4 regions of the Pseudomonas sp. ZS1P83 genome follow, and region 1 is predicted to be linked to each of the others. Evidence: predicted binding sites of a transcription regulator. Region 1 holds the regulator's gene; each other region holds the start of a gene.
What was found. Region 1 encodes FliA, which starts transcription of late flagellar genes. Its sites were predicted from a motif close to CTAAAGTTTNNNNNNNNNNNGCCGNTAA; they were not measured.
Positions count from the first base shown of each region.

Region 2: a site for FliA is predicted at 1,742-1,769, ahead of ACYZT0_RS24865 (methyl-accepting chemotaxis protein). Genes of this name have one in related genera too.
Region 3: a site for FliA is predicted at 2,576-2,603, ahead of ACYZT0_RS06205 (methyl-accepting chemotaxis protein). Genes of this name have one in related genera too.
Region 4: a site for FliA is predicted at 2,660-2,687, ahead of ACYZT0_RS19195 (methyl-accepting chemotaxis protein). Genes of this name have one in related genera too.

Region 1 is NZ_CM142706.1:991,395-995,608, reverse strand. Features, by position in the region: gene ACYZT0_RS04820 (chemotaxis protein CheA) at 1-476, opposite strand, end outside; gene ACYZT0_RS04815 (protein phosphatase CheZ) at 491-1,279, opposite strand; gene ACYZT0_RS04810 (chemotaxis response regulator CheY) at 1,302-1,673, opposite strand; gene fliA (RNA polymerase sigma factor FliA) at 1,842-2,582, opposite strand; gene fleN (flagellar synthesis regulator FleN) at 2,579-3,409, opposite strand; gene flhF (flagellar biosynthesis protein FlhF) at 3,526-4,214, opposite strand, start outside.
Region 2 is NZ_CM142706.1:5,309,258-5,313,471, forward strand. Features, by position in the region: gene ACYZT0_RS24865 (methyl-accepting chemotaxis protein) at 1-1,625, opposite strand, end outside; rRNA gene rrf (5S ribosomal RNA) at 2,033-2,148, opposite strand; rRNA gene rrf (5S ribosomal RNA) at 2,256-2,371, opposite strand; rRNA gene ACYZT0_RS24880 (23S ribosomal RNA) at 2,528-4,214, opposite strand, start outside.
Region 3 is NZ_CM142706.1:1,298,906-1,303,119, reverse strand. Features, by position in the region: gene acnA (aconitate hydratase AcnA) at 1-1,634, shown strand, start outside; gene ACYZT0_RS06210 (CPBP family glutamic-type intramembrane protease) at 1,739-2,530, shown strand; gene ACYZT0_RS06205 (methyl-accepting chemotaxis protein) at 2,634-4,199, shown strand.
Region 4 is NZ_CM142706.1:4,026,134-4,030,347, forward strand. Features, by position in the region: gene ACYZT0_RS19190 (GAF domain-containing sensor histidine kinase) at 1-777, shown strand, start outside; gene ACYZT0_RS19195 (methyl-accepting chemotaxis protein) at 924-2,549, opposite strand; gene ACYZT0_RS19200 (transporter) at 2,820-3,842, shown strand; gene ACYZT0_RS19205 (IS4 family transposase) at 3,972-4,214, shown strand, end outside.

The DNA.
Region 1 (4,214 bases):
TCGAATTCGTTATCGGTGATGTCGCCCGACTCGCTGTCGGCAGCCGGTATTTCGACCACGTCGGCAATCGGTGCGGCTTCTTCAGCTTTCGGCTCGGCCAGACGGGCCAGAGCTGCCAGCAATTCAGGCGTGGCCGCCGTGATCGGGCTGCGCTCGCGGACTTCGGTAAACATGCTGTTCACCGCATCCAGCGCTTCGAGAACCACGTCCATCAATTCCGAGTCGACGCGACGTTCACCCTTGCGCAGGATGTCGAACACGTTCTCGGCGATGTGACAGCACTCCACCAGCTCGTTGAGCTGGAGGAAGCCGGCGCCTCCTTTTACAGTGTGAAAACCGCGAAAAATTGCATTGAGCAAGTCCGCATCATCGGGTCGGCTTTCAAGCTCGACCAGCTGTTCGGACAGTTGCTCTAGAATCTCGCCGGCCTCAACCAGGAAATCCTGAAGGATCTCTTCATCGGCGCCGAAGCTCATGTGTAGGGGTGCTCCTAGAATCCAAGGCTGGAAAGCAAATCGTCTACATCGTCCTGACCGGACACAACGTCTTCTCTTTTATCGGCATGAATCTGCGGACCTTCACCCTGAGAGAGATGTTTTTGCGGATCTTTTTCAGCCAGCATCGCTTCACGGTCATGTTCGATGCCCGCAAAGCGGTCCACCTGACTGGCCATAAGTACGAGCTTGAGCAGGTTGCTTTCAACTTCGGTGACCAATTGGGTCACACGCTTGATTACCTGACCGGTGAGGTCCTGGTAATCCTGAGCGAGCAGAATGTCGTTGAGGTTGCTCGACACCACGCGATTGTCTTCGCTGCTGCGTGTCAGGAAACCATCGACTCGCCGGGCCAGTTCGCGGAACTCTTCAGCCCCGACCTCGCGACGCATGAACCGTCCCCAGTCGGCGCTCAAGGCCTGGGCTTCATTGCTCAGGCCGTTGACCAGCGGCGTGGCGTTCTCCACCAGGTCCATGGTGCGGTTGGCCGCGGCCTCGGTCAGCTTGACCACATAGCCCAGACGCTCAGTGGCATCCGTGATTTGTGACACTTCCTCGGCTTGCGGCATGTTCGGGTCAATCTGGAAATTGACGATCGCGCTATGCAGCTCGCGAGTGAGCTTGCCCACTTCCTGGTACAGGCCGCGGTCACGGGTCTGGTTGAGCTCATGGATCAGTTGCACGGCGTCGCCGAACCTGCCTTTCTCAAGGCTTTCGACCAGTTCGACAGCGTGTTTTTTCAGGGTCGACTCGAAATCGCCCTGTGAAGATTCGTTATGCTCCATAGCTCCCCCGTGGCGCAGTTTCTCAACCGATGCGTTCGAAAATCTTTTCGATTTTTTCTTTCAACGCCTGGGCCGTAAAGGGTTTGACCACATAGCCGTTAACACCGGCCTGGGCTGCCTCGATGATCTGCTCGCGCTTGGCTTCAGCGGTCACCATCAGCACCGGCAGGTGCTTGAGCTTTTCATCGGCGCGCACGTGGCGCAGTAGATCGATACCGGTCATGCCGGGCATGTTCCAGTCCGTTACCAGAAAGTCGATGCTCCCGCTGTTGAGGACAGGAATGGCAGTGGTGCCATCATCGGCCTCGACCGTGTTGGTGAACCCAAGGTCACGCAACAGGTTTTTTATGATCCGCCGCATCGTTGAGAAGTCATCAACGATGAGGATTTTCATGTTCTTGTTCAATTCGACCTCCAAGCAGTCTTAAACGCGCCCAGCACCTGGACACGCCATTTCGATCAATCCGGCAAAGCACTCAATGACTGTCTGGAGCACAACAGATCGGGACCCGTGTGGTTTCAACACCCCACCAGCCTCGTTCGCAGTGTCCCCACACTGCCTTCAGCGCGCTCGCCACTCCCCCAAACGCCCCCGCAAACGGGCCGCGCACTGGCTGTGTAACTGGCTGACCCGAGATTCGCTGACCCCCAGGACTTCACCGATTTCCTTGAGATTCAACTCTTCGTCGTAATACAGCGCCAACACCAGTCGCTCACGCTCCGGCAAATTGGCAATCGCGTCCGCCAGCGCCATCTGGAAGCGTTCATCTTCCAGATCGCGCGACGGCTCGAGATGAGCACTGGCGCCATCCTCGTGCAGCCCTTCGTGTTCGCCGTCCTGCAACAGATCGTCGAAACTGAATAACCGGCTGCCCAGGGTGTCGTTCAAAATCCCGTAATAATCGTCGAGACTCAATTGGAGTTCGGCCGCAACCTCGTGATCTTTAGCGTCACGACCGGTTTTAGCTTCAATCGAGCGAATGGCGTCGCTAACCATCCGGGTATTGCGGTGGACCGAACGTGGCGCCCAGTCCCCTTTGCGTACTTCATCGAGCATCGCGCCGCGGATTCGAATGCCCGCGTACGTCTCGAAACTCGCACCTTTGCTGGCGTCGTATTTGGTCGACACTTCAAGCAGGCCGATCATCCCGGCCTGAATCAGGTCTTCGACCTGGACACTGGCCGGCAGACGCGCCAGCAAGTGGTAGGCAATGCGCTTAACCAGTGGCGCGTAACGCTCGATCAGCTCGTACTGCGCGTCACGTGCCGAATTCTTGTAAAGGTTGTAACCGCTGGCTGTCATAGCACCGGTCCTGCCGTTTGTTGTACGAGGCGCTCGACGAAAAACTCCAGGTGACCACGCGGGTTGGCAGGCAATGGCCAGGTATCGACCTTCTGTGCAATGGCCTTGAACGCCAGGGAGCACTTGGAACGCGGGAAGGCTTCATAGACGGCGCGCTGTTTCTGCACAGCCTTACGCACGCTTTCGTCGTAAGGCACCGCGCCGACGTATTGTAAGGCGACGTCGAGGAAGCGATCCGTGACCTTGGTCAACTTGGCGAACAGGTTGCGACCTTCCTGTGGGCTCTGGGCCATGTTGGCCAGGACGCGGAAGCGGTTCATGCCGTAATCGCGGTTAAGTAGTTTGATCAGTGCGTAGGCATCAGTGATCGAGGTCGGTTCGTCGCAGACCACCAGCAAGACTTCTTGCGCTGCGCGAACGAAACTGACTACCGACTCACCAATGCCCGCAGCGGTGTCGATCACCAATACGTCGAGGTTGTCGCCGATATCGCTGAACGCCTGGATCAGGCCGGCGTGTTGGGCCGGGCTCAGATGAACCATGCTTTGAGTGCCGGACGCGGCCGGGACGATGCGGATGCCGCCAGGGCCTTGCAACAATACGTCGCGCAGCTCGCAGCGGCCTTCGATCACGTCGGCCAACGTACGTTTGGGTGTCAGTCCCAGCAGGACGTCGACGTTCGCCAGCCCCAGATCGGCGTCCAGCAGCATGACGCGCCGGCCGAGCTCAGCTAGAGCCAGGGACAAGTTCACTGACACGTTAGTTTTCCCGACGCCACCTTTGCCGCCGGTCACCGCGATCACCTGTACGGGATGCATGCTGCCCATGAATTTTCTTTACCTTGTCTTACTTAGACGGAGGCCACATTACTGGCTGCGCGTTCACAAAATGAACAATGCATGGCAGACCATCGATGTAGGTACAAAAACTGTTCATTAATACCTCAGCCGACCTGCTTGGTCGGGCTGTGGTAAATATCAGCGAACATGTCAGCCATGGCTTCTTCGCTGGGTTCTTCTTGCATTTGCACGCTTACGGCGCGACTGACCAACTGATGACGACGCGGCAGATGTAAATCATCCGGAATCCGCGGGCCATCGGTCAGGTAGGCCACCGGCAATTCATGACTGATGGCCAGGCTCAACACCTCACCCAGACTTGCCGTTTCATCCAGTTTAGTCAGGATGCAGCCCGCGAGGCCGCAGCGTTTGTAACTGTGATAAGCGGCCGTTAGCACCTGTTTCTGGCTGGTGGTTGCCAACACCAGATAATTTTTGGATTTGATCCCACGACCCGCCAGGCTTTCAAGCTGCATGCGCAGTGCCGGATCGCTGGCCTGAAGGCCCGCGGTATCGATCAGCACCACGCGTTTGCGCAGCAAGGGTTCCAGTGCCTGCACCAGTGACTGACCCGGGTCGACGTGAGTCACCGACACATTGAGGATCCGGCCAAGGGTCTTGAGCTGCTCCTGAGCACCAATACGGTAGCTGTCCATGCTCACCAACGCGATATTTTGCGCGCCGTACTTGAGCACGTAGCGGGCGGCGAGCTTGGCCAGAGTGGTGGTCTTGCCCATGCCGGCAGGGCCGACCATGGCAATCACACCGCCCTCTTCCAGCGGCTCGATTTCCG
Region 2 (4,214 bases), 2.0 Mb from region 1:
TCGACGCTCTGTTCGCTGGAGGCCTGACTGGCGTTCATTGTGGTCACCGCTTCGCGAGAACCGATCTGCAGCGAGGTGATCATCTTGTGGATCTCTTCCGCCGATTCCTGAGTACGGTGAGCGAGGTTACGCACCTCGTCCGCTACCACCGCAAAACCACGACCGGCTTCACCGGCACGGGCCGCTTCGATGGCCGCGTTGAGCGCGAGCAAGTTGGTCTGTTGGGAGATGCCTTTGATTACATCCAGAATGTGCCCGATGTTGTCGGTGCTGGCGTTCAGGGTTTCGATCTGAGTGCAGGACAGGCTGATTTTCTGCGACAACTCGGTCATCGCCAGAATGGTTTTCTCCACCACCTGACGACCGTCATCGGCCTGCTCGCTCGCACCGCTGGCGTGCTGGGAAGCATCGGCGGCATTGCGGGCGATTTCCTGGGTGGCGGCGCCCAATTGATTAATCGCCGCGGCTACGCTGTTGGTTCGGGCGCTTTGCTCATCGGAACCGACGATCGAAGCGTTGGACGAGGCCATCACCCGTTGCGACAGGTCGTGAACCTGACGGGTTGCCGACGACACTTCGGAAATCGACGCGTGAATTCGCTCCACGAACTGGTTGAACGAACCTCCCAACTCACCGAACTCGTCTTTACTTTCCACGGCCAAGCGACGGGTCAGGTCGCCTTCGCCCTGAGCGATGTCCTGCATCGCCCGGCCCATGGTGATCAGCGGACGCATCAGCACGTTGATCAGCAGGCTCAACAGCACCGCAATGGCCGTCACGGCGACGAACATAGCGATCAGCGCAGAAGTGCGGAATTGGCTGAGTGGCGCGTAGGCCTTGTCCTTGTCGATCGACAGACCGATGTACCACTCGGCATTCGGCAGACCACTGACCGGCGTAAACGAAAGGATACGGTCCTGCTTGTTCAGGGTGACTTCCTGATTGCCCTTCTCGATGCGCACGCCGGCGTTCGGGTAAATGTCCTTCAGGTTTTTCATCACCTGGTCTTTGTCCGGGCTGACGATCACCTGACCGTCGGCGCTGACCAGGAATGCGTGGCCGATGCCACCGAAGTCCACCGAGTTGATGATCTTCACCAGTATTTCCAGGCTCAGGTCACCACCGACCACGCCGAGCAACTCGCCGTTCTTTTTCACCGGCAGGGCGATGGTCACCACCAAGCCACCGACGGCAGCCATGTAAGGCGGAGTCAGCATGGTCTTGTCGGCAGCCACCGCTTGTTTGTACCAGGGACGCAGACGCGGATCGTAACCGTCAGGCATCTTCGCGTCCGGGCGCTGAGTGAACACGCCGTTGGCCTGACCCACGTAGGTGAACTGGAAGTTAGAGGTGAGGGCCGGTTGATCGACCAGCCCCGGGAGGTCGGCATTGGCGCCTTGATGGGCGACGTTCTGCGCGAGGTTTTCCAGCACCAGCACGCGGCCGTTCATCCAGTTCTGCACGCTGCTGGCGGTCAGATCGCCAGCCTGCTGGACGCTCGATTCAAGGCTTTCACGGATGGTATTTCGCTGCAGATAGTCGTTGTACAAAGTGAACAACGCAAAAGCCAGCACCACGACGCCAGAGGCGGCCAGCAGGATTTTATGACTGAATTTGAGATTCATTTCATGCGACTTCTTATGCAAAAAGTGGGGATGCGTTCCGGAGTGCAACATTCCATGTAACAGCGCAGCCAGTGATCTGGGGCCGCTCTACGTTGGTGCACGCATGTCTCATCAGTCTGTCGGCACAAACCGGAGAAAACTTAGGGGTTTGTACGAAATGGTCGGCATTCGTGTCATATACCCGCCGAACGGCGTGCCAGAGCGCTCATCAGCCTTTTTGTAAGAACGGTTATTCGTACGGGCGCAACCCACCGCTATGAGTACGTGTTACGCGGCTTCAACGATGGTTCGGTAGATAACATCTCTCTGGATGTCTTGATGTTCGACTATGGCGTCACTGAGCGTTTAGGGAGCCCATAACGAAAAAACCCCTGTCTGCGTTAGCAGACAGGGGTTTCGGAATTCAATCTTGACGATGACCTACTCTCACATGGGGAAACCCCACACTACCATCGGCGATGCATCGTTTCACTGCTGAGTTCGGGATGGGATCAGGTGGTTCCAATGCTCTATGGTCGTCAAGAAATTCTGTGACCAGCCCGTTACCGCGGTAACGTGCCAGCAAAATTGGTGACTTCTACTAAAACAAAACCCCTACCTGCATACGCAGATAGGGGTTTCGGAATTTAATCTTGACGATGACCTACTCTCACATGGGGAAACCCCACACTACCATCGGCGATGCATCGTTTCACTGCTGAGTTCGGGATGGGATCAGGTGGTTCCAGTGCTCTATGGTCGTCAAGAAATTCGGGAGCCAGGTCGTGGGCCTTTACAGGTTCACGCTCCAGCGAATGGGTAGGTGATAGATTTGTGTGTTGCCTTGCAAATTTTCGACTGGTGTCGTCTTCACACACCGCAATCTGGTGCCCTCTCGGGCCAGCAAATTGCTTGGGTGTTATATGGTCAAGCCTCACGGGCAATTAGTATTGGTTAGCTCAACGCCTCACAGCGCTTACACACCCAACCTATCAACGTCGTAGTCTTCGACGGCCCTTCAGGGGACTCAAGGTCCCAGTGAGATCTCATCTTGAGGCTAGTTTCCCGCTTAGATGCTTTCAGCGGTTATCTATTCCGAACATAGCTACCCGGCAATGCCACTGGCGTGACAACCGGAACACCAGAGGTTCGTCCACTCCGGTCCTCTCGTACTAGGAGCAGCCCCTCTCAAATCTCAAACGTCCACGGCAGATAGGGACCGAACTGTCTCACGACGTTCTAAACCCAGCTCGCGTACCACTTTAAATGGCGAACAGCCATACCCTTGGGACCGGCTTCAGCCCCAGGATGTGATGAGCCGACATCGAGGTGCCAAACACCGCCGTCGATATGAACTCTTGGGCGGTATCAGCCTGTTATCCCCGGAGTACCTTTTATCCGTTGAGCGATGGCCCTTCCATACAGAACCACCGGATCACTAAGACCTACTTTCGTACCTGCTCGACGTGTCTGTCTCGCAGTCAAGCGCGCTTTTGCCTTTATACTCTACGACCGATTTCCGACCGGTCTGAGCGCACCTTCGTACTCCTCCGTTACTCTTTAGGAGGAGACCGCCCCAGTCAAACTACCCACCATACACTGTCCTCGATCCGGATAACGGACCTGAGTTAGAACCTCAAAGTTGCCAGGGTGGTATTTCAAGGTTGGCTCCACGCGAACTGGCGTCCACGCTTCAAAGCCTCCCACCTATCCTACACAAGCAAATTCAAAGTCCAGTGCAAAGCTATAGTAAAGGTTCACGGGGTCTTTCCGTCTAGCCGCGGATACACTGCATCTTCACAGCGATTTCAATTTCACTGAGTCTCGGGTGGAGACAGCGCCGCCATCGTTACGCCATTCGTGCAGGTCGGAACTTACCCGACAAGGAATTTCGCTACCTTAGGACCGTTATAGTTACGGCCGCCGTTTACCGGGGCTTCGATCAAGAGCTTCGCGTTAGCTAACCCCATCAATTAACCTTCCGGCACCGGGCAGGCGTCACACCCTATACGTCCACTTTCGTGTTTGCAGAGTGCTGTGTTTTTAATAAACAGTCGCAGCGGCCTGGTATCTTCGACCGGCATGGGCTTACGCAGTAAATGCTTCACCCTCACCGGCGCACCTTCTCCCGAAGTTACGGTGCCATTTTGCCTAGTTCCTTCACCCGAGTTCTCTCAAGCGCCTTGGTATTCTCTACCCAACCACCTGTGTCGGTTTGGGGTACGGTTCCTGGTTACCTGAAGCTTAGAAGCTTTTCTTGGAAGCATGGCATCAACCACTTCGTCACCCAAAGGGTAACTCGTCATCAGCTCTCGGCCTTAGAATCCCGGATTTACCTAAGAGTCCAGCCTACCACCTTAAACTTGGACAACCAACGCCAAGCTGGCCTAGCCTTCTCCGTCCCTCCATCGCAATAACCAGAAGTACAGGAATATTAACCTGTTTTCCATCGACTACGCTTTTCAGCCTCGCCTTAGGGACCGACTAACCCTGCGTCGATTAACGTTGCGCAGGAAACCTTGGTCTTTCGGCGTGGGTGTTTTTCACACCCATTGTCGTTACTCATGTCAGCATTCGCACTTCTGATACCTCCAGCAAGCTTCTCAACTC
Region 3 (4,214 bases), 310 kb from region 1:
TTGAGGCCAGCCTTGCCGGGCCGAAACGCCCCCAGGACCGGGTATCGCTGCCGAATGTCGCGCAAGCGTTCAGTGACTTCATCGAACTGCAATTCAAACCAACCAGCAAGGAAGTCGGTCGTCTCGAAAGTGAAGGCGGCGGTGGCGTCGCGGTGGGCAATGCCGATCTGGCCGGCGAAGCGGACTACGAGTACGACGGTCAGACTTATCGCCTGAAAAACGGCGCGGTGGTGATCGCCGCGATCACCTCCTGCACCAACACTTCCAATCCGAGCGTAATGATGGCCGCCGGCCTGGTGGCGAAGAAAGCCGTGGAGAAAGGCCTCAAGCGCAAACCGTGGGTCAAGAGTTCGTTGGCCCCAGGCTCGAAAGTGGTCACCGACTACTACAAGGCTGCCGGCCTGACCCAGTACCTTGATGAACTGGGTTTTGCACTGGTCGGCTACGGCTGCACCACGTGTATCGGCAACTCCGGCCCCTTGTCGGAGCCCATCGAAAAAGCCATTCAGGCAGCCGACCTGACCGTCGCCTCGGTGCTGTCGGGCAACCGCAACTTCGAAGGTCGCGTGCATCCTCTGGTGAAAACCAACTGGTTGGCCTCCCCGCCGCTGGTCGTTGCTTACGCGCTGGCCGGCACGGTGCGCATCGACATCAGCAGCGAGCCATTGGGTACCGACAAAGAGGGCAACCTGGTTTATCTGCGGGACATCTGGCCGAGCAGCAAGGAAATCGCCGACGCCGTGAATCAGGTCAGTACCGCGATGTTCCACAAGGAATACGCCGAAGTGTTTGCCGGCGATGAGCAATGGCAGGCGATTGAAGTGCCGCAAGCGGCGACCTATGTCTGGCAGGACGATTCGACTTACATCCAGCATCCGCCGTTCTTCGATGACATCGGCGGGCCACCGCCGGTGGTCAAGGACATCGCCGGTGCCAGAGTCCTCGCGCTGCTGGGTGATTCGGTGACCACCGACCACATCTCTCCGGCCGGCAACATCAAGGCCGACAGCCCCGCAGGCCACTTCCTGCGCGAGAAAGGCGTAGAACCACGGGACTTCAACTCCTACGGCTCCCGTCGCGGCAACCACCAAGTGATGATGCGCGGCACCTTCGCCAACATCCGCATTCGTAACGAAATGCTCGGCGGCGAAGAAGGCGGCAATACGATTTACATTCCCACCGGGGAGAGGATGCCGATCTACGATGCGGCGATGCGTTATCAAGCCTCGAGCACGCCGCTGGTGGTGATTGCCGGGCAAGAATACGGCACCGGCTCGAGCCGCGACTGGGCGGCCAAGGGCACCAATCTGCTGGGGGTCAAAGCAGTCATAGCCGAAAGCTTCGAACGAATTCACCGCTCCAATCTGGTGGGCATGGGCGTGTTGCCCTTGCAGTTCAAGCTGGATCAAAACCGCAAGAGCCTGAACCTGACCGGCAAAGAGACGCTGGATATTCTTGGTTTGACAGGCGTCGAGCTGACACCGCGGATGAACCTGACGCTGGTGATCACCCGTGAAGACGGCAGCCGCGAGAAAATCGAGGTGCTGTGCCGGATCGATACCCTTAACGAGGTGGAGTACTTCAAATCAGGGGGGATTTTGCATTACGTGTTGCGGCAGTTAATAGCGTCGTAACAGCCCGCTGACACAGACACCGCCTTCGGGCGGTGTTTTTATTTGTGTGCCGCTTATAATCGCGCGCCTCGCCACAACAGCACTTCAATCTGAAAGGATTTTCAATGCTTGCCCTGCCATGGACCTACCTGGCCCTGCTCTCCCTCGGTTATGCCCTGTCCCTGTCCTACGGCCATCTCGGCTGGCTCGCCGCAATCTCCGTCGCATTGCTGCTGATCGCCGGTTTCGCCACTCGCCAGCAACAAGTCCCGATCGGCCGCCACTTCGGTCACGGCCTGTTCATATTCATGGCCCTGGCACTGGCCATGCACTGGCTTCCCGGCTTCTATAACGGTCCGGGCATCAATCCTCAACGATTCACCGATGATGCCGTGTCGTTTTTCATGTACCTGAATCTGGACAAACCCCTGATCGGTTTCTGGCTGCTACTGGTCTGCCCATGGATCGTCGGCCGGCGCTCACTGCGGCTTTCCATGTTGGCCACCGCCATGGCACTGCCCATCAGCGCCGTACTCGCCCTGGGTGGCGCGCTGTTGCTCGGCGTAATCAGCTGGGCGCCAAAATGGCCGGACCAGGCCTGGCTGTGGCTGCTGAACAATTTGCTGCTGGTGACACTGGTGGAAGAAGCGCTGTTTCGCGGCTACATTCAGGGCGGCCTGGCGCGGCAACTCAAGAACCTGCCTTATGGCGAAAATCTGGCGTTGCTGCTGACATCGCTGCTGTTCGGTCTGGCGCATGTGGGCGCGGGCTGGCATTGGGTGTTGCTGGCGAGTCTGGCGGGGGTCGGCTACGGTCTGGCCTACCGTTTCGGCGGGTTGGGTGCCGCCATCGCCACCCATTTCGGCTTGAACCTGCTGCACTTCGGCCTGTTCACCTATCCGATGCTCGCCGGCTGACGCAATGGCCGTTTTGCGACGCGATGCTGATTACTGAAAAATATTTTCAACTAATTCCTGACAGCGCCGACAACCATTCAAAGCCTTGCGGATTGAAATTGCCATGCGTAACAACCAACCCATTACACAACGCGAACGGACCTTCCCGGCTCAGCAACGGTTGATTTCCACCACCGATGCCAAAGGCGTGATCACCTACTGTAACGATGCGTTCGTCGAGATCAGCGGGTTTTCTCGTGAAGAGCTGATCCGTGCGCCGCATAACCTGGTCCGTCACCCTGACGTCCCGGCCGCGGTGTTCGCGCACATGTGGGGCACACTGAAGCAAGGCTTGCCATGGATGGGCATCGTCAAGAATCGCTGCAAAACCGGTGATCATTACTGGGTTAACGCCTACGTCACACCGGTTTTCGACGGCAACCAGGTGATCGGTTACGAGTCGGTGCGGATCAAACCCACCGCCGAACAGATCCAGCGTGCCGAAGCACTCTACCAACGCATCAACCAGGGCAAGTCGGCGATTCCTTCAACAGACAAATGGCTGCCGGTGCTGCAGGACTGGCTGCCGTTCATTCTGGTCAGCCAGCTGAGCTTCATGATCGGTGCGTCGCTCAACTCCCAATGGGGTTTTGCGTTGGCCGCCGGTCTCTCTGTGCCATTGGGCTTGCTGGGTTTGAGCTGGCAACAGCGCGGCCTCAAGCGTCTGCTGCAACTGGCCGGACAGACGACCTCCGACCCGCTGATCGCGCAGATGTACACCGACAGCCGTGGCGCTCAAGCACGTCTGGAGATGTCGATCCTCAGCCAGGAAGCGCGCCTGAAAACCTGCCTGACCCGTCTGCAGGACACCGCCGAGCACCTGAACGAGCAAGCGAAACAGTCCGACACCCTGGCGCACAAAAGCTCCACTGGCCTGGAACGTCAGCGCGTCGAAACCGAGCAAGTGGCCACCGCTGTCAACCAGATGGCGGCTACCACTCAAGAAGTCGCCAGCCACGTGCAGCGCACTGCCGACGCCACCCAGGAAGCCAATCGCCTCACCGGTCGCGGCCGCGACATCGCCGGGGAAACTCGCGAAGCCATCCAGCGACTGTCGGTGGTGGTCGGTGAAACCGGTATGACCGTGACCCAACTGGCCAAGGACAGCGACGAAATCGGTGGCGTGGTCGATGTGATCAAAGGCATCGCCGACCAGACCAACCTGCTGGCCTTGAACGCCGCCATCGAAGCGGCCCGTGCCGGCGAGATGGGGCGTGGGTTTGCTGTGGTTGCCGACGAAGTCCGTCAACTGGCGCAACGCACCAGCGAATCCACCGGGCAGATCCACGCGCTGATCGCCAAGCTCCAGCAAACCGCCAGCACTGCAGTTCAAACCATGGAAGCCGGGCATCGCCAGGCCGAAGAAGGTGTAGCGCGGGTACTGGAAGCGGACCAGGCACTGGTGGGGATCAGCGAAGCGGTGGCCAACATCACCGACATGACCACCCAGATTGCCGCCGCGACCGAAGAGCAAAGCGCTGTCGCCGAAGAAATCAGCCGCAACATCAGCAACATCTCGCAACTGGCAGATCAGACGTCGGAACAGGCTCAACACTCGGCGTTGTTGAGTGAAGAGCTGACGAAGACGGCGAATACTCAGTATTCGTTGGTGGAGCGGTTTAACCGCTGATCCTCACCTGATCAT
Region 4 (4,214 bases), 3.0 Mb from region 1:
ACGATCCAGAGCACCATGGAATCCTTCGCCCGCATGCTGGCGCTGCAGATCGAGGCCGAAGAAAACCTGCAAGAAACCGAAGCAGCGCTGAGGCAGGAACGCGAAACCGCCGACCTGCGCGAACAGTTCATCGCCGTGCTCGGACATGACCTGCGCAATCCCTTGTTCGCCATCAGCGCCGGCGCTGAAATGCTCTTGCGCAAACTCCCTGACCCGGCGAATGAGCAACGGGTGCGGCATATCCTCACCAGCGCCCAACGAGCAAGCAGACTGGTCGACGACGTACTGGATTTCGCTCGCGGCTCTTTGGGACGTGGCATTCCTGTCAACATTGAGCCGTGCCCGGATCTTGAGGATGCGGTGCGGCATGTGATTTCAGAAGTACAGAGCGTCCATCCCGACCGCACCATCAAGTCGTCCATCGGCGACCTGCACAGCATTCATTGCGATCGCGAGCGGGTCGCGCAGTTATTGTCCAATCTGGTGGCGAACGCGGTTGCCCACGGAGATCCCGACGGTTCTATCGATATCGGCGCTCAGATCAAGGAAGGTCAGTTCGTGCTGAGTGTGAAAAATCAGGGGCAGATTGCCGAGGATGCGCTGCCTCATCTGTTCCGGCCCTACTCGCGACCGGCCAGCGGTACACCGCAGGCGGGCCTCGGGTTGGGGTTGTACATTGCCAGTCAGATTGCGCAGTCCCATGGCGGAAAACTGGACGTGATATCGACCGAGCAACAGGGCACGACATTTACCTTCAGCCTTCCAGCACGGATTTAAGCGGTCGTACTGACCAAAGAACCCGAAGCGCTGGAATCGGACTCCTGCAACGCCTGCAACAACGCCGCCGTTGCCGTCTGCAACGAGCCCGAAGTCGTCGCAATCTGCGACTGAGCCGCCGCGACGTCCGCCGCTTTTGCATCGCTTTACGCGCTTAAACGCGCCGTCACTTCATTCAACTGCCCCGACAACCCATGCAGGTTGTGGCTGGCCGCTTCGGTGCGCTGCACGTTGTCCAGGTTGGTACTGGCGATGCTGGTGATTTCTGTGAGGTTGCGCGAGATATCTTCGGCCACCGAGGTCTGCTCTTCGGCGGCGGTGGCGATCTGGCGGTTCATGTCGCGGATGGCTTCCACCGCATGGGTGATGCGCTCCAGCATGGCGCCAGCCTGGGTCACTTGCTCGACACTTTCTTCACTGCGCGACTGACCGCTTTCAATGGCCTGGGCCGCATCCACCGCTCCGGTTTGCACGGTTTGAATGATCTGGTTGATTTCGATGATCGACGCCGCCGTGCGCTGAGCCAGGCTGCGGACTTCATCGGCCACCACGGCGAAACCGCGCCCTGCTTCGCCGGCACGGGCCGCTTCGATGGCGGCGTTGAGCGCCAGCAGATTGGTCTGCTCGGCGATGCCGCGAATCACTTCCAGTACCTTGCCGATGCGCCCGCTGTCGGTTTCCAGACGACGGATGACCATGGCGGTGTTGGCGATTTCGCCACGCATTTGGGTGATGGTGTGGATGGTGCCTTGCATGACTTTTTCGCCCTGCTGAGCGGACTGGTCGGCATCGTCGGCTGCACGCGCGGCATCGGCTGCGTGACGCGCGACTTCTTGCGCGGTGGCGGACATTTCGTTCATCGCCGTGGCCACCTGATCAGTACGGTTGAACTGCTCGTTGGTGCCGCTCGCCATCAGGGTGGCGATGGAATTCAGTTCACCGCTGGCGCTGTCCAGATCCTTGGCACTGCGCTGCAAACGGCTGAAGGTTTCGGCGAGGAAATCGCGCAGGGTGTTGGCCGCTACCGCCAACTTGCCCAACTCATCCTGTCGGCTGCTGGCCACGCGTTCAGCAAACTTGCCCTGGCTGAGTTGCGCCACGTATTCGATCAGTTTGCGAATCGGTTCCACCAGGTTGCGATTGACCAGCCACAGGCTCAACAGGCCGATCAGCAGACCCGAGGCGAGCATCACAATGATCCCCAGCAACACGGTGCGATCGGCGTCGGCGCTGATCAGCTTCGATTGCTCGACACCCTGCTTGCGCAATTCGCTGACTAACTCGGTCATCTGATCGCTGGCGGCACGGTCCACACCTTTGACCGCCGTATCGCCAGCCGTAGGGTCGGCCCCTGCCGCCACGTAGGCGTCACGGCCCTTTTGATAAGCCGTACCCAACAGGCGATGTTCGTCCCGCAGGCGTTCGATGCGAGTCTTGAGTTGCGGCTCAATGCCTTTCTGCCCGGCCAATTCACCGAGGATGCCCTGCACATCGCGCTGACGCTCCTCGAATTGCTTCCAGTATTTGTCCAGGTCCGCAGGCTGCTTGCCGCGTAGCAGAACGTTTTTCCACTCCTGAACCTGAACCTTGAATTGCAGGTTGGCTTCATCGATCAATTGCGAGGTATGCAGCGGGCCTTCGATCAGATTCGCGTAGTTCTGAACACCGCTGGACAGAAAGTGAAAGCAGGCCAGGGCGATTAGCAACATGGCCAACAGGCTGCCGCTCAACAAGGCAAGGATTTGTGCTCTCAGGGATTTTTGCAAAAACATCGAGTGATCTCACGACAGGGATAAGGCACGCCCGGCAGGCGTGCAAGGTGTCCGGACATCCCTGTCAGCGACGCTGGCCCAAGACCGCACCGCGAAATTCATCATCAACATCATCGGCGTGCCAGCGCCTTTCTTGAGCGCTTCCGACCACCGGTAGAGTGACTTTTTCAGCGCCATGAGGCTGTCACAAAATTATCAAAAATCCTTGCGATGATGCGGCTCAAGTGAACCTGTGAAACCCGCGACAGGCGCCTCCCCTTGCGAGACCTCATGAACCACAGCATCGACCATTGCCATCGCGACCCGGACCTGTTCGGTCTGCTGTACGGTTTCAGCTTTCGCCCCGGTGAGCGCGGCCGGGAGATCGATTCGGCCAAGGCGCTGCAATGTCTGCAACAGCCCGGCGACAACGATGAATTTCTCTGGCTGCACCTGAACCTGGCCCACGCTGCATGCGAACGCTGGATGAAGAGCCATCTGGAATTGCCGGACGAATTTTTCGAAGCGCTGCATGAGGGCTCACGTTCGACGCGCATCGAGCATGTGGATTCGGCATTGCTGGCAGTGGTCAACGATGTGGTGTTCAACCTCAGCAGCATGGTCTCCTCGGATGTCTCGACGCTGTGGGTCTGCGCCCGCAGTCGGCTGATCATCAGCGCACGCCTGCAACCGCTGCACTCGGTAGACAAGTTGCGTTCCTCAGTGAAGGCCGGTGAGTGTTTTCGCTCGCCGCTGGAATTGCTGGTGCATCTGCTGCGCGATCAGGGCGAAGTGCTGACCCAGATCGTGCGCAAGACCAGCCTCAGCGTCGATCAGATCGAAGATGAGTTGCTGTCCTCGCGGCTGTCGACCAATCGCGCCGAACTGGGTGCCAATCGTCGAGTGCTGGTGCGCCTGCAACGCTTGTTGGCGCTGGAACCGGGCTCATTGCTGCGCCTGCTCAATCGCCCGCCGCAGTGGTTGCAAAAGGAAGACGTCAAGGAGCTGCGCAAGTCCACCGAGGAGTTCGCGCTGATCATCAACGACCTCACAGCGCTGGGCGAACGGATCAAACTGTTGCAGGAAGAAATCGCCGCCAACCTCAACGAACAGAGCAACCGCACACTGTTCACCCTGACCGTGGTGACGGTGCTGGCGCTGCCGATCAACATCATCGCCGGGTTCTTTGGCATGAACGTCGGTGGGGTGCCGCTTTCCGGTGATCCGGAGGGGTTCTGGATTCTGGTGGCATTGGTCGCGACGTTTACCGTGATCGCCGGGCGTTGGGCGTTTCGTAAGCGCCAGGATTACTGAGCCGCCTCCGTTGATCGTTCCCACGCTCCGCGTCACTAGTGTCCGGTAAAAAGCGAGGGGGGAGCTTGCTCCCCCTTGCTGTTGGCGGCTGTGAGGCATAATCGGTTTTTTCAGACTCGATTTTGACTTATGTTTTCCAGCACCCGTTTAAGCCAACTACTCAGTGCGATCCCGCGCCAGTTTTTCCAGCAATCCATCGAAACACACCAAGCTGATCGCTACGTCAAACGCTGCACGACCTGGCAATTGCTGGTGACACTGATCAGCGGCCATTTGACCCGAGCCTCAAGCCTGCGATCCTTGGCGACTATCTCCGAAAATTTCGGCCCGCATAGCTACCATCTTAATGCCGGCCCTATTGCCCGCTCGACA